3 regions of the Rhizobium sp. P1_E1 genome follow, and region 3 is predicted to be linked to each of the others. Evidence: riboswitches for the same ligand, from Rfam matches in the RefSeq annotation. Region 3 holds a riboswitch; each other region holds the start of a gene.
What was found. Region 3 has a riboswitch for cobalamin ahead of cobU (bifunctional adenosylcobinamide kinase/adenosylcobinamide-phosphate guanylyltransferase). Riboswitches for the same ligand answer to the same signal wherever they lie in the genome.
Positions count from the first base shown of each region.

Region 1 (5,210 bases), on a different contig from region 3:
GCCCTGCACCTCGGTGCCGGACAGCGCCATCTGGCGAAGGCGTATGTAGTAGATCGTCTTGATGCCCTTCTTCCAGGCATGGATCTGCGCCTTGTTGATGTCGCGCGTCGTTGCCGTGTCGCGGAAGAACAAGGTCAGCGACAGGCCTTGGTCGACATGCTGGGTCGCCGCCGCATAGGTGTCGATGATCTTCTCCGGCCCGATCTCGTAGGCATCCTGATAATAGTCGAGATTGTCGTTGGTCATGAACGGCGCCGGATAATAGACGCGGCCGATCTTACCTTCCTTGCGGATTTCGATCTTCGAGACGATCGGATGGATCGAGGAGGTCGAGTGGTTGATATAGGAGATCGACCCCGTCGGCGGAACCGCCTGCAGGTTCTGGTTATAGAGGCCGGAGGCCATCACCGCCTTCTTCAACGTGGCCCAATCTTCCTGCGTCGGAATGTGAATGCCTGACGTCTCGAACAGCGCCCTGACCGTCTCCGTCGCCGGCTCCCAGAGCTGCTCTGTATATTTGTCGAAATAGTCGCCGGAGGCATATTTCGAATTCTCGAAGCCCTTGAAGCTCGTACCGCGTTCGACCGCCAAAAGGTTCGAGGCGCGGATTGCGTGATAGGTCACCGTATAGAAATAGATATTGGTGAAATCGACGCCTTCCTCGGAGCCGTAGAAGATACGCTCGCGGGCGAGATAACCGTGCATGTTCATCTGGCCGAGGCCGATCGCATGGCTCTCGTCATTGCCCTTCTCGATCGAGGGAACCGAGGAAATGTGACTCATGTCGGAAACGGCTGTCAGCGCCCGGATCGAGGTCTCGATCGTCTTGCCGAAATCTGCCGAATCCATTGCCGCCGCGATATTCAGCGAGCCGAGATTGCAGGAAATATCCTTGCCGAGATGTTTGTAGGAAAGGTCGTCATGATATTCGCTCGCCTCGCTGACCTGCAGGATTTCCGAGCATAGATTGCTCATCGAAATACGTCCGGCGATCGGGTTCGCCCGGTTCACCGTGTCCTCGAACATGATGTAGGGGTAGCCGCTCTCGAACTGGATTTCGGCAAGCACCTGGAAGAATTCGCGCGCCTTGATCTTCTTCTTCGAAATGCGGGCATCCGCCACCATCTCGCGATATTTTTCCGTCACCGAAATCTCGGTGAAAGGCACGCCATAGACGCGTTCCACGTCATAGGGCGAGAACAGATACATATCCTCATTGTTCTTGGCGAGTTCGAAGGTGATATCGGGCACGACGACGCCGAGTGACAGCGTCTTGATGCGGATTTTTTCGTCGGCATTTTCGCGCTTGGTGTCGAGGAAGCGCATGATATCGGGATGATGGGCATTGAGATAGACCGCACCCGCGCCCTGCCGCGCCCCGAGCTGGTTGGCATAGGAGAAACTGTCTTCGAGCAGCTTCATCACCGGGATGATACCCGAGGACTGGTTCTCGATATGCTTGATCGGCGCGCCTGCCTCGCGGATATTCGTCAGCGACAGCGCCACGCCGCCGCCGCGCTTCGACAATTGCAGCGCCGAATTGATCGACCGGCCGATCGATTCCATATTGTCCTCGACGCGCAGCAGGAAGCAGGAAACCAGTTCGCCGCGCTGCTTCTTGCCGGCATTGAGGAAGGTCGGCGTCGCCGGCTGGAAACGGCCGGAAATGATCTCGTCGACCATGTCGCGGGCAAGGGCCTCGTCGCCACGCGCCAAGGCCAGAGCCACCATGCAGATGCGGTCCTCATAGCGCTCGAGATAGCGCTTGCCGTCGAAGGTCTTCAGCGTATAGCTGGTGTAATATTTGAAGGCGCCGAGGAAGGTCGGGAAACGGAATTTCTTGGCATAGGCCTGGTCGAACAGATCCCGCACGAAATTGAAGGAATACTGGTCGAGAACCTCCTGCTCGTAATATCCCTCGGTCACGAGGTAATCGAGCTTTTCCCTCAGATTGTGGAAGAACACCGTGTTCTGGTTCACATGCTGGAGGAAATATTGCTTGGCCGCCAAACGATCCTTGTCGAGCTGAATCCGCCCCTCATCGTCATAGAGGTTCAGCATCGCGTTCAGCGCGTGATAGTCGAGGGTTTCGGCTGCTTTCGGCGGCCTCTCCCCGGCGGGCTGAGCAAAAATTTGATGCGGTTTTGCGCCCGCATCCCGCGTCAGGGTTGTTCCCGTGTCCAAAATCGTTCCATTCCGTGTTTGACCTTGGCGACGTCGTCGTCGGTGCCCATGAGCTCGAACCGGTAAAGGTACGGCACCTGGCATTTCTGCGAGACCACGTCGCCGGCGAGCCCGTATGTCTCGCCGAAATTGCTGTTGCCCGCGGCGATCACGCCGCGGATGTGTCCTCGGTTTTCCGCATCGTTGAGGAAACGGATCACCTGCTTGGGAACGGCACCCTTGCCGCCGTCGCCGCTATAGGTCGGCACGATCAGCACGAAGGGTTCGCGGATATGGAACGCGTCTGCGCCACCTGGCGGAATGCGCGCCGCGCGCAGACCGAGCTTGGCGACGAACCGATGGGTGTTCTCGGATCGGCTGGAATAATAGACGATCAGGCCCATCGCTTGTCCTCAGGTCAGGAGAGCGCGCTGATCATGTCGGGACGGAAGCCCGCCCAATGCTGCTCGCCGGCGATGACGACAGGCGCCTGCATGTAGCCGAGGCTGCGGACGCGATCGAGCGCTTCGGCATCCTGCGAGATATCGACGATGTCATAATCGACGCCCAGACGGTCGAGGGCGCGGTAGGTGGCAGTGCACTGGACGCAGGCAGGCTTGCTGTAGACGGTAATGGTCATGATATTCCTCGTGACGATGCGATTGGGCGCAGGACATCGATCGGAAATCTGTCGATATCCGTCGAAAAATTCTCTGATGATTTTGAGCTGTGCGGCTGTTTAGCCGCTGGGCGTACTCCGCCCTCTACCTCTAGCGGGTGGCGGCCTGAACTGAAATTCTGACATGACTTCACCCCGAAGTGGCTCATGAGGAGGTTCGGGCCTGCGAAACGCGATGCGGAGATTCCCCGCAGCCATGCAACGCGACCTTCCGGACACCCCGCCCGTGGACGTTTCGTTCGAGGCAGGTCTCCTGGCTCACGGGTCAAAGCGCCTGCCCAGCCTTCCCGGAGCATCATGCTCCAGTGACCTGAAATCGGACAGTTGCTCGCCGCTTACAGTTGCGGGGGCAGCCCCGGCATTGCCGCGCCATGATGGCGAAGCGCACCGAATTCCCGTCTTAGTCACCGATCCTCACGAATCGACGGAACCTCGAACACTAGATATGGTACGCGAATCGATCATGACGTCAACAAGTTGTTGTGGCGGCGCAACAATGGCGGCAACGAATCGCCGCGCCTGTGTATGATGTGGATAACGAAGCGTTAACGGAAAAGCGCTGTGGAGAACGCATCATAAAGAGAGCCGGCAGAAGCCGGCTCCTCAAACGACATTCATATTTTTATCCGAAGCAACCGCAGTGCATTGATCGTCACCAGCACGGTGGCGCCGGTATCGGCAAGAATCGCTGGCCAGAGCCCGGTGATCCCTATGATCGTCGTCACCAGAAACAGCGCCTTCAGCCCGAGTGCGATGGTGATATTCTGCAGGATGTTGCGCATCGTGCGTTTGGAAAGTTCGATCATCCGCGCCACGTCGCCAACGCGTCCGTGCAGCACGGCAGCATCCGCCGTCTCCAGCGCCACATCGGTGCCGCCGCCCATGGCGATGCCGATGTCGGCAGCGGCCAGCGCCGGAGCATCGTTGATGCCGTCGCCGACCTTGGCCACGATGAAGCCCTGGCGCTTCAATTCGCCAACGACCCGCTGCTTATCCTCTGGCATCATCTCGCCGCGCCAGTCGATGCCGAGCATGCCGGCAACGGCTGCTGCCGTCCGCTTGTTGTCGCCCGTCAACATCATCGCCTTGACGCCTGCTGATTTGAGGGCAGCGAGCCCGGCCTCGGCATCCTCACGCGGCTCGTCACGCATGGCGATCAGGCCGGCCGCAACACCGTTGACGAGCAGCACCGACACGCTCTTGCCCTCGTCGTTCAGCGCCGTGATGCGTGCATCCTGTTCCGCGCTGAGCGTCCCGCGCTCGCGGGCGGCAGGTGGCGACAGCAGATCCAGCGCCTCACCGCCGACTTTGCCGCTGACACCCTTGCCCGGCAYCGCTTCAAGCTCGAAGGCCGGCGGCACGGGAACGCCGTCCGTCTTGGCGCGGTTGAGGATCGCCAGCGCCAGCGGATGGCTGGAACCCTGCTCCAGCACCGCCGCGCGCGACAGCACCTGCGCCTCGCTCAGGCCAAAGGAAATGATGTCGGTCACCTGAGGCTTGCCTTCTGTCAGCGTGCCTGTCTTGTCGAAGGCGACCATCGTCACCTTGCCGAGCGTTTCCAACACCGCGCCGCCCTTCATCAGCAGCCCGCGCCGCGCACCGGATGAAAGCGAGGCGGCGATCGCCGCCGGCGTCGAGATGACGAGCGCGCAGGGGCAGCCGATCAAAAGGATCGCAAGGCCCTTATAGACCCATTCGCCCCACGGCCCAGCGAACAGCAACGGTGGAACGACCGCGACAAGCGCTGCGACCACGACGACGCCGGGCGTGTAATAGCGCGAGAACCGATCGATGAAGCGTTCGGTCGGCGCCTTCGATTCCTGAGCTTCCTCCACCAGCTTGACGACGCGGGCGATGGTATTGTCGGCGGCAGCCGCCGTGACGCGAACCCTGAGCACCGCATCGCCATTCACCGTGCCGGCAAAAACGACGGCATCGACGCCCTTGCGAACCGGCGTACTCTCGCCCGTCACCGGCGCCTCGTCGATCGCGCTCTCGCCTGAGATGATGATGCCGTCCGCCGAGATCCGGTCGCCAGGACGAACCATGATGATGGCGCCGACCGAAAGGCTTTCCGCCGGCACCTCCCGTGTCTGCCCATTGTCTTCGAGTAGCGCACTCTTCGGCACCAGGGCCGTCAGCGACTGGATGCTTTCGCGCGCCTTGCCCGCTGCCACCCCTTCCAGCAGCTCGCCAACGAGGAACAGGAACACGACAGTTGCCGCCTCTTCGCCGGCATTGATGATGACGGCGCCGACAGCGGCGATCGTCATCAGCATCTCGATCGAAAACGGTGTTCCTGAGAGGGCAGCCATGACAGCGCGCCGAGCGATCGGCACCAGCCCGATCAGCATGGCGACGATGAAGA
Region 1 is NZ_JBFUAY010000025.1:21,205-26,414, forward strand. Features, by position in the region: gene nrdE (class 1b ribonucleoside-diphosphate reductase subunit alpha) at 1-2,184, opposite strand, end outside; gene nrdI (class Ib ribonucleoside-diphosphate reductase assembly flavoprotein NrdI) at 2,163-2,567, opposite strand; gene nrdH (glutaredoxin-like protein NrdH) at 2,582-2,803, opposite strand; cobalamin riboswitch at 3,069-3,292, opposite strand; gene AC1D1Z_RS12080 (heavy metal translocating P-type ATPase) at 3,457-5,210, opposite strand, start outside.
Region 1: linked by a shared signal. The riboswitch ahead of nrdH (glutaredoxin-like protein NrdH) and the one ahead of cobU (bifunctional adenosylcobinamide kinase/adenosylcobinamide-phosphate guanylyltransferase) in region 3 are both predicted to bind cobalamin.

Region 2 (5,210 bases), on a different contig from region 3:
GCTGGGCGAGCTCACGCACTTCCTGCGCAACAACCGCAAAACCCTTGCCGGCTTCGCCTGCACGCGCCGCCTCGACGCCGGCGTTCAGCGCCAGCAGGTTCGTCTGGAAGGCGATTTCGTCGATGACGCCGATAATGCGGCCGATCTGGCTCGACGAGGTTTGAATCCGGTCCATCGCCCCGATCGCATCACGCACCACCGTCGCCGAGACATGGGCGCTCCGCTTTGTCTCCTCGACCAACTGCCCGGCATTTTCAGCCCGTTGCGACGATGTTCTGACCGTCGTGGTCACCTCATCCAGTGCGGCGGCGGTCTGTTCCAATGCTGCTGCCTGTTGCTCGGTCCGCCTGGCGAGTTGATCTGCGGAGGTCGCCAGCTCGCTCGAGCCGGTTTCAACCGCCACGGAAGCGGTCTTGATCTCTGTCAGAGCGGCCGCGACCGCATCGACCATGTTGTTGAAATCCTGCCGCAATTTATCGAATTCGGGACCGACATCGGCCAGGTGTATCGAGAAGTCGCCGGCGGCGAGCCCTTCCAATGCATTCGCGAGAGCGTTCATGACCAGCCGTTGCGTGTTGCTGGCCTCTTCGGTCAACAATGCGTTGCGCGCCCGTTCGGCGTCGAGCGAAGCACTCTGCTCGGCAGCGGCCTGCTCTCTCTCGACTTTCGCAATCGCCTCGTGACGGAAAACTTCCAGTGCACGCGCCAGAAATCCGATCTCGTCGCCATTTTCCCTGTAGGTGACGGGAGAGACCAGATCGCCTTTCTGCAACGCACTAATTCGTTCGCTGATCACCCTGATGGGCCGGCCGACCAGGCTGCGCATGGCGAGAAGGAAGGCAACGACGGCCATGGCGGTGATCGCGGACTGCGTGAGCAGCGAAATGAGAACTTTCTGCCTGACTTCGGAAGCAATTTTTTCGACAGACCAGTTCGTGACGATGTAGCCGGTGGCCTTGCCTGCCTTATCCAGCGGAAGCGGCGCGATGATCGTGACCACGCCGGCGGAGGTTCCGCTATCATCGACAGTCGTCTTTTCCGGTTTCGCGCTGAGACGCTTCGCCAGATCGGCGGGTGCAGGCAAACCGTTGATGCCGTCGCGTGTCCACGTATCGACGGAGGCCGGTTCCGCGTTGAATGCGGCAAACTGTACAAGATCGAGCGAGGGGTCGTCGCGGTAGAGCGAATAAGCCTCGCGAACGGCGTTCGCCTTCCCCCATTTCACGCCGCCGGCGGCCAGAGATGCAAACTGCTCCGCATCCTTGGACCAGTTCGCCTTGGCGCCATCTATCAACGCCCGGGTTTCGTACATCCAGGTATAGGTGGCGAAAGCGGAAATGCCGCAGAGGTTTACGGCAACGATAATCGCCGCCAGCTTGGCTGTCAGAGGCATCGTTTTCAAAAATTGGAACATTCCGCGGCGGCCTAGAATTGCGGCTCAGTCGGACATGTTCCCGACTGGCGTATCAATACGGGCATCGACGCTGACGGTCGCATCACGAGCGCTCATGCCCATGTCCAGATAGCAACCCAAAACGCGCAAACGCAGTGTGTATTTGATGTGTGAATAAATCATAAAGTAGAAAGGAATGCGGGGCACACGCGCGCCATTCGCCTTGCCTCCCCCTGCGCCGAGCCTTGCGAACCGGTGGGTGTAGGAATGCTTCCATTGCGCCGGGGAGATCAGCTATTTTCCGCCACGGCCTCTTTCGGCTCGACGTGCCGGCGCTTGCGGCCGCGCGCCGTCAGTTCAGCGCCGGCATCGTGGGGCAGGCGCAGGAAGGTGATGCAGGCCAGCGACGAAATCGCCGAGACGCTGAAGAAGGCGATGTGGAAATCCGAGACCAGCAGCCTGCCGTCGTGAAAGCTGCTGGAAATTTCGAGTATGCCGCCGGCGATCGCCACACCCATCGCCATGGAGATACGCTGGGCAACGGCATTGATTGCGGTTGCCTGGCTGCTGTCGGCATCATCGACATCGCCGAAGGCCATGGCGTTGACGCCCGAGAAAGCCATGGAGCGGAACAGGCCGCCGATCAGCAGGCAGGCCATGATCAGGAACAGTGGCGTTTCGGCGGTGAACAGGCCGTTGATGCCGAGGAAGATCGCCGCCAGCAAGGTGGTGAGGGAGATCACCGTGCGGAAGCCGAAGGCATTGAAGGTGCGCGAGGCGGCGAATTTCGAGCCCATGGAGCCGAGCGCGCTGACGCAGGTGACCGAGCCCGATTGCAGCGGCGTCAAGCCGAAGCCGAGCTGGAGCATCAGCGGCATCAGGAAAGGCAGGGCGCCAAGTCCCATGCGGAAATTCGAGGCGCCGAGGATCGCCGCCCGAAACATCGGGTAGCGGAACATCTTCGGATCGAGAAGCGGATAGGGCACGCGGCGGGCATGCAGGAGGTAGAGGAGGCCGGCAAGGATGCCGATCGCAACCGTGACATAACCGTAGATAACGGGCACGGCCGGCAGGCTGATCACCGACAGGCCGAAGACGAAGCCGGAGAAGCCGAGGCCGCAAAGAAAGAAGCCGGGGAAATCCATCGGCCGGGGACTGCGTGGCTCAACCGCCGGCAGGAAACGGGTGACGAGGATGATGCCGAGCACGCCGATCGGGACGTTGATCCAGAAGATCCAGTGCCACGTGAGGTAGGTTGTGAGGAAGCCGCCGATCGGCGGACCCATGATGGGACCGATCAACGCTGGAATGGTGAGCCAGGCCATGGCATCGACGAGTTCGTGACGCGGCGTTCCCCGGACCAGCAGCAAGCGGCTGACCGGCGTCATCATCGAGCCGCCGGCGCCCTGGATCAGGCGTGAGATCACGAAGGCCGTGATCGAATTGGAAAAGGCGCAGGCGATCGAGCCGATCATGAAAACGAAGATCGCCATGCGGAAGATGTTGCGCGCGCCGAAACGATCGGACATCCAGCCGCTGATCGGGATGAAGATCGCCAGCGCCACGAGATAGCTCGTAACAGCGAGCTTCAGCGCGATCGGCGAGGTGCCGATATCGGCTGCGATCGCCGGTAGGCTGGTGGCGATCACGGTCGAATCCATCTGTTCCATGAACAGGGCGACCGCAAGGATCATGGGCGTGAGGCGGGGCACGGGCAACCAAAGTGCAAAGAGAAAAAGTGCGGCGCCATGGGCGTCGGTCAGGATCGGTTTGTTTCTAAGGCAGCGATGCGCCTCTGTCCATGAAGTCAATGTCGCATGCAGCGTGTCGGCGGCATGAGGGCCGGCTTGCCGCCGCCGCGCTTTCCTGAAATAGATGCGCCGTCAGGTGCCCGCCGTCCAGGCGGGAGAATCGGGAATCCGGTGCAAAGCCGGAACGTGCCCAACGCTGTAAGGCCGACGCTTGCCGCTTCATCACGCCACTGGCTTCTCGCCGGGAAGGCTGCGGCAGACGGATGAAGCCGAGTCAGAAGACCGGCCTGGCTAGATAGACCGATCCGCGCGGACGGCGGGGCGGTTGCGTTGTTGGGGATTTGACGATGCGACCCTTTGATGAGGATGCCCTTTCAGCGGCGTCCGGTTTTTCCTTGGCCGAACGCGAGGCCGTCTATCATGCGATCATGACGCGGCGCGACGTTCGCAGCCAGTTCCTGCCCGACCCCTTGCCGGATGATCTTGTGCAGCGGCTGCTGACGGCTGCCCATCATGCACCCTCCGTCGGCTTTATGCAGCCGTGGAATTTCATTCTGGTGAAAAGCGCAACCGTGCGGGCGCGCGTCCGGGATGCTTTTGCGAGGGCCAACGAGGAGGCGGCGCTGATGTTCGAAGGTGAACGACGGCAGGCCTACCGCTCGCTCAAGCTCGAAGGCATTGTCGAGGCGCCGCTCGGCATATGCGTGACCTGCGATCCTACCCGCAGCGGCAGCGTCGTGCTGGGGCGCACGCACAATCCCAGGATGGATAGCTATTCCACAGTCTGCGCCATCCAGAATCTCTGGCTTGCGGCGCGGGCGGAAGGGGTCGGGATCGGCTGGGTCAGCATCTTTCATGAAGGCGAGCTGAAGAGCATTCTCGGCATACCCCAGCATATCGAGGTGGTCGCCTGGCTCTGTGCCGGTTTCGTCGACCGGCTCTATGACGAGCCGGAACTGTCCGTCAAAGGCTGGCGGCAGCGGCTGCCGCTCGAGGAACTCGTCTTCCATGATGGATGGGGACTGAACACCTAGAGGTCGTCTTCTTCGGCACCGACAAAGGCGAGGTCACGATTCGCGACATCAAGATGCAACAGAACTTCGCTCGCAGCATGTCGCTCGCAGACGCGATGAACCCCGACAATCTGCTCTGCTACGAAATGAACGGAGCGACCCTGCCTGCCCCCAACGGTTTCCCGCTGCGGCTGATAACTCTGGGCTGGTACGGGATCGCCAACGTCAAGTGGCTGAAGGGCATCGAGGTTCGCGACACCCGCTTCATGAGCCTGCTGATGGGCCGCGACTATGTCACCATCCGGGAGGAAGAGCACAAAGGCGAGACCGTGCGGGCCGAGACCTCGGTCGGCCGGGCCTTGCTGAAATCCGCGCCCGCCAAGGTCACGCGCAACGACTCGGGTCACCGGGTCGTCGGCGCAGCCTGGGGTGCACCGATCGACCGGGTCGAACTGAAAATTGATCAAGGGCCCTGGATGCCGGCAGTCATCGATCATAGCGAGGAGGCCGAATACGCCTGGAAGATTTGGTCACTGGATTGGCCAAATCCCTCGCCTGGAGAACACACGGTGACCTCGCGCGCGATCAGTACCGCAGGGCAAATTCAACCGGCGATGGACGATCCCTTGATCGCCAAAAAGCACACATACTGGGAAAGCAATGGCCAGGTGACGCGCCGCATCCGCATCGTTTGAGAAACGTTGCTGCCTCGCACGTCGGCTGCTGAGTGAACGGAACGTTCCACCGAGAACCCTTCGCTTAGGATTGCGACATTTCAGGAGAAAGGCGCTAGCGGCCCTTCCGCTAGTCTGCCCCGTCTTTTTTTGCCCGCTCGATGAATTTCCCGGCGACTGCTTTGCCAAGTGCGGCACCGGCCCGGTTGTCCATTTCATAGTGGATGCCGGCCCAGATGCGGGAATCGCCCGCTTCCTTGCCGACCGTTCGGATGAACTCCGCCTGGTCGGGGAACAGATAGGCAAGCACCTCGCATCGGGCAGTCGACAACGTGGAGTGATTCGACGGATAACTGGGATGGGCCGGCACTGCGAACAG
Region 2 is NZ_JBFUAY010000026.1:8,694-13,903, forward strand. Features, by position in the region: gene AC1D1Z_RS12325 (methyl-accepting chemotaxis protein) at 1-1,414, opposite strand, end outside; gene AC1D1Z_RS12330 (MFS transporter) at 1,684-3,087, opposite strand; cobalamin riboswitch at 3,262-3,449, shown strand; gene bluB (5,6-dimethylbenzimidazole synthase) at 3,492-4,178, shown strand; partial or broken gene AC1D1Z_RS12340 (molybdopterin-dependent oxidoreductase) at 4,175-4,852, shown strand; gene AC1D1Z_RS12345 (phosphatase PAP2 family protein) at 4,962-5,210, opposite strand, start outside.
Region 2: linked by a shared signal. The riboswitch ahead of bluB (5,6-dimethylbenzimidazole synthase) and the one ahead of cobU (bifunctional adenosylcobinamide kinase/adenosylcobinamide-phosphate guanylyltransferase) in region 3 are both predicted to bind cobalamin.

Region 3 (5,210 bases):
TCTCCTCGACGAGGATGACGCGCTGGGTCGAGCCGATCGGGAAGGCCTGCTTGAATTCCTCCAGAGAGATGCCTGCCCTTGCCGTCTTGACATCGGCGCGCATCAGCTTGTCGACCGTCAGATTGCGGATCCAGCCGACATCATGGGCGCTGCGAATGCTTTCGCCGCGAAGATGAAAGCGCCATGTGGCGAAGGAGTAACCGAAGGTCGAGCGGACGACGAGCGAGGAGGTGATGACGGCGGCGAGCACCAGTGCCGTGATCAGGAAATCGCCGGTGATTTCGAGCGCCAGGAACGTCATGGTCAGCGGCCCGCCGATGACGGCGACGGCGAGCGAACTCATGCCGACCACGGCATAGATGACGGGCGTCAGCGTCGCATCGGCAAAATAGGGGCCGCAATAGGCGAAGAGCTTGCCGAGCAGGGCGCCCATGAACAGCGAGGCGAAGAACAGCCCACCCCTGAAGCCGGAGCCGATCGAGATCGCCGAGGCGAAGGATTTCAAGAGGAAGAGGCCGATCAGCGTCGGGATCGCCACCTCACGGGAAAGGTTCAGATGCAACGCGCCGTGGCCGGCCGAGAGCACCTGCGGTGAGATCATCGCCAACAGCCCGACGATGATGCCGCCGAGTGCCGGGCGGAAGGGTGGGGCGATCGAGCTCTTGCGCGCCAGCTCTTCGACAAAGGCGACGCCCTGCATGATCAGGATGCCGACACCGGCGCAGAAAGCACCGAGCAGCAGTGCCGGGATATAATCGGCTGGCACGACCGAGCCGAAGCTGCCGATATCGATGGTGAAATCGCTGCCGGCAAGCAGCCTTGCGATCAGGGTGGAGACAAGGGCGGAGACGACGACAGGCGTCAGCGACACGATCGTATAGGTGCCGATGATCAGCTCGAAGGCATAGAAAGCGCCGGTCAGCGGCGCGTTGAAGGCGGCGGCGATGGCGCCCGCCGCGCCGCAGCCAACGAGGGTGCGCAGGTCCGAGCGGCGAAGCTGCAGCTTCAGGCCGAATTTGGAGGCGAGGCCGGCGGCAAGCTGGGTATAGCCGGCCTCCAGGCCGACGGAGGCGCCGAAACCGTTGGAGATCAGGTTCTGCACGGCAACGATGATGCTGTCGGTCAAGGACAGGCGGCCGCCATGCAGCGCATTGGCCTCGATCGGGTCGACCATCGGCTTCTTGCGTCGTTTCGCCAGCACTAGGAGCAACAGGCCGAGCAGGGCGCCGCCAATGACGGGGGCAGTGAGCAGCAGCATCTTGTTCTCGATCTCGGACGAGCTCAGCCGCTCGCTGTCGGCGATGCCGAAGACCAGCTGATGCAGCTCGTTGGAGACGTAACTCATGCCGGTGACGGCGAGACCCGAGATGATGCCGACGACGGCGCCCGCCAGCGACAGACCGACCTCGCTACGGCGGGTCAGCGCCCGCAGGCGTCCCGGATCGAAGAAAACACGCAGCGCACGAAAACGGCGCCGATCCAATTTCATAAGCATGGCTAGACAACTAGGCGGGGAGAGGCCCGGTCAAGGGCGGAGATGGTCGCGCAGTCCGCTTGCGACGCAATTGCGGCGAAAAGCCGGCGGCTGGGACAAATTTTTATGACGTAAGTCTCTGATAAATGACGATATTTTAGGTAGAGTAAGTCGTGTTGGCGGAGTTGCTTCCTCTGGCCGGCCATTGCCCGGTCGCCAAGGCCGGTTGACTTCACCTCTGAGCTTGCCTAACCATCCCTCAACGGATGGTCGCCCGACCATCCCGACATAACGGATGGTTCCGGATCGGTGTTACGCCCTTCCGGATGAAAAGGGAATGTGACGCGGCGGACCCAAGCCGGGCGCCTTCATCACAGCCGACCCCGCGACTGTAGAGCGGTCAGGGTCTTCCATCCGGCGTTAAGCCCTTTCTGCCGGCAGCCTGCAATCGTGCAGGCGGGCGGGACGGGCGGCATGCCGGAAAAGCCACTGGATATGCATGGTGATCAACCGGGGTCGGACGCCTCTCAAGTCTACGAATCGTCCACCTTTTCACTGATGCAGCCGGGAAGGCGAGGATGATCCGCTGGCACGATCAGGGCGACCGGTTTCCGGTCTGCCCCGATCGCGGCCGATAACCGCGAGCCAGGAGACCTGCCATGCGTGCCGGGCGCGAAGCCCACACCTGGGCACTATGCCCGTTGCCAGCACGGAGGTTGTCTTGGCTGAACGATTGAATTCAGCGCAGCCTGGTGCGGCGCGATTTGGCGGGGCCTTACAGCCGCCGGCGTCTTCCGTAGCGGCTTGCGCGGCATCTATTCAGAAGGCAACGCCGGCATGACGGCTGCCCCCTCCAACACTGTCTTCATCCTCGGCGGCGCGCGCTCCGGCAAGTCCAGGTTCGCCGAATCCCTCGTCACCGCGACCGATCTGGATCGCCACTACCTTGCCACCGGGCGGGCCTGGGACGAGGAGATGCAGGCGCGCATAACGCAACACAAGGCCGATCGCGGTCCGTCCTGGACGACGCATGAGGAGCCGCTCGATCTTGTCGGCAAGCTTACCGACATCGATGGCGAAGGGCGCATCGTGCTGATCGATTGCCTGACGCTCTGGGTCACCAATCTGATGATCGAGGAGCGTGAGATGGCGGTGGAATTTGCCGCACTTGCCGATTTCCTGCCCGCCGCGAAGGCGCGGCTCGTTTTCGTTTCCAACGAGGTCGGTCTCGGCATCGTGCCGGATAATCGCATGGCGCGGGATTTTCGCGATCATGCCGGCCGGCTGCACCAATCGATCGCGGCGAAGGCCGCCGAAGTCTATTTCATCGCGGCAGGCCTGCCGCTGAAAATGAAGGGTTAAGTCCATGAACCAGCAGAAGATTCCCGCAACCGTCATCACCGRCTTCCTCGGTGCCGGCAAAACGACGATGATCCGCAACCTGCTGACCAATGCCGGCGGCAAGAAGATTGCGCTGATTATCAACGAATTCGGCGATCTCGGCGTCGACGGCGACGTGCTGAAGGGCTGCGGTGCGGAGAATTGCACTGAGGACGACATTATCGAGCTCACCAATGGCTGCATCTGCTGCACGGTCGCGGACGACTTCATCCCGACGATGACGAAGCTGCTCGAACGCGAACAGCGGCCCGACCATATCGTCATCGAAACCTCGGGCCTTGCTTTGCCGCAGCCGCTGGTCGCCGCCWTCAACTGGCCCGACATTCGCACCCAGGTGACCGTCGACGGTGTCATCACGGTGGTCGATAGTGCTGCCGTTGCCGCCGGCCGTTTCGCCGACGACCATGATGCCGTCGATGCGCGCCGTGCCGAGGATGAATCGCTCGATCACGAAAGCCCGATCGAGGAGCTGTTCGAGGACCAGCTCACCTGCGCCGACCTCATCGTGCTCAACAAGACCGACTTGATCGACGCCGCGGGCCTTATCAGGGTGCGCGACGAGGTCGCCTCCCGCACGGTGCGCAAGCCCGTGATGATCGAGGCGAGAAATGGCGAGGTGTCAGCCGGCATCTTGCTCGGCCTTGGCATCGGCACGGAGGACGATGTCGCCAATCGCAAGTCGCATCACGAGCTGGAGCATGAGGATGGCGCGCCGCACGATCACGACGAATTCGACAGCTTTGTCGTCGATCTCGGAGCCATTGCCGATCCCGCCGGTTTCGTCGAAGCGCTGAAGGACATCATATCAGCCCATGACGTGCTGCGTCTCAAGGGTTTCGTCGACGTTTCAGGCAAGCCGATGCGTTTGCAGCTCCAGGCCGTCGGCAGCCGCATCGACCATTATTTCGACCGCGCCTGGGCAGCCGGAGAAAAGCGCGGCACACGCCTCGTTGTCATTGGCCTGCACGAAATGGACCAGGACGCGGTGAGGGCGGCGATCGAAGCGCTGGCATAGACCGATGCATCTGCTTCTGGCCCAGCAGGGAACGATCAGCGACGGCGAGGAGGCAATCGACCTTGGGCAGACGCCGGGCGATATCCTGTTCCTGTCGGCGGCCGACAGCGAGCTTGCCGCGATCGCAGCCGCCCATCGCGATCGCCGGACAGCACCTTCGCTGAGGCTCGCCAGTCTGATGAGCCTCAAGCATCCGATGTCGGTCGATACCTATGTCGAGCGCACCGCGCGGCATGCGAAGCTGATCATCGTGCGTGCGCTCGGCGGCGCCAGCTATTTCCACTATGCGCTGGAAGCGCTGCATGCGGCTGCGGCTCGCGCCGGTGCACTGATTGCGGTCTTGCCGGGTGATGCCAGGCCAGATGCGGGGCTGGTTCCTTTCTCCAATGTTGATCTCGACGATCTCAACGCGCTCTGGGCCTATCTGATCGAGGGCGGCGATGCTAATGCGCGGGCGTTTCTCGATTATGCCGGGGCGATGCTGTCGGGCACAGATAAGCCGGCACCGGCTGTGCCTTTGATGAAGGCAGGTATTTGGTGGCCGGGGCGGGGGTTGATCGGGGTCGAGGAGTGGCGGCGGGTCGTTTTAGATATGTCTTCGGGTGCGGGGATGGTAGCGGAGGAGGGATTTGAATCCCCTACAGTCGCCATCAGCTTCTACCGCGCCCTGGTGCAGAGCGGCGAGACCGGGCCGATCGAAGCGCTTGTCGAGGCGCTGGCCGCACTCGGCCTCCGGCCGCTGCCGGTCTTTGCCTATAGCCTCAAGGATCCCATCTCCACCGGCATTCTCGAAAGCGTGTTTTCGGCGCTGAAACCCGACGTTGTCATCAACACGACGGGCTTTGCGGTCTCGGCACCGGGTGCGGACCGGCAGCCGACGGTGCTGGAAGCGAATGAGGCGATCGTGCTGCAGGCGATCCTGTCGGCCTCGTCGAAGGAGGCATGGGCGGCTTCTCCGCAGGGCTTGTCGGCGCGCGATCTCGGCATGAACGTGGCACTGCCTGAAGTCGATGGCCGGGTGCTGGCGCGGGCGGTCTCCTTCAAGACGGCGGCGCGCTACGATGCGCTGGTCGAGACGAACATCGTCGCCAGCCAGGCCGATGCCGGCCGGGTGCGCTATACGGCTGAGCTTGCCGCCAATTGGGCGCGGCTGCGGAAGACTTTCGCCGGCGACCGGCGCATCGCGCTCGTCATGGCGAACTATCCGAACCGCGACGGCCGGCTCGGAAACGGCGTCGGCTTGGATACGCCGGCCGGCACCGTCGAGGTGCTTCGCGCCATGCGATCGGCGGGTTATCCGGTCGCCGAGATTCCCGCCGA
Region 3 is NZ_JBFUAY010000003.1:33,149-38,358, reverse strand. Features, by position in the region: gene AC1D1Z_RS02505 (chloride channel protein) at 1-1,495, opposite strand, end outside; cobalamin riboswitch at 1,754-2,150, shown strand; gene cobU (bifunctional adenosylcobinamide kinase/adenosylcobinamide-phosphate guanylyltransferase) at 2,312-2,836, shown strand; gene cobW (cobalamin biosynthesis protein CobW) at 2,841-3,890, shown strand; gene cobN (cobaltochelatase subunit CobN) at 3,895-5,210, shown strand, end outside.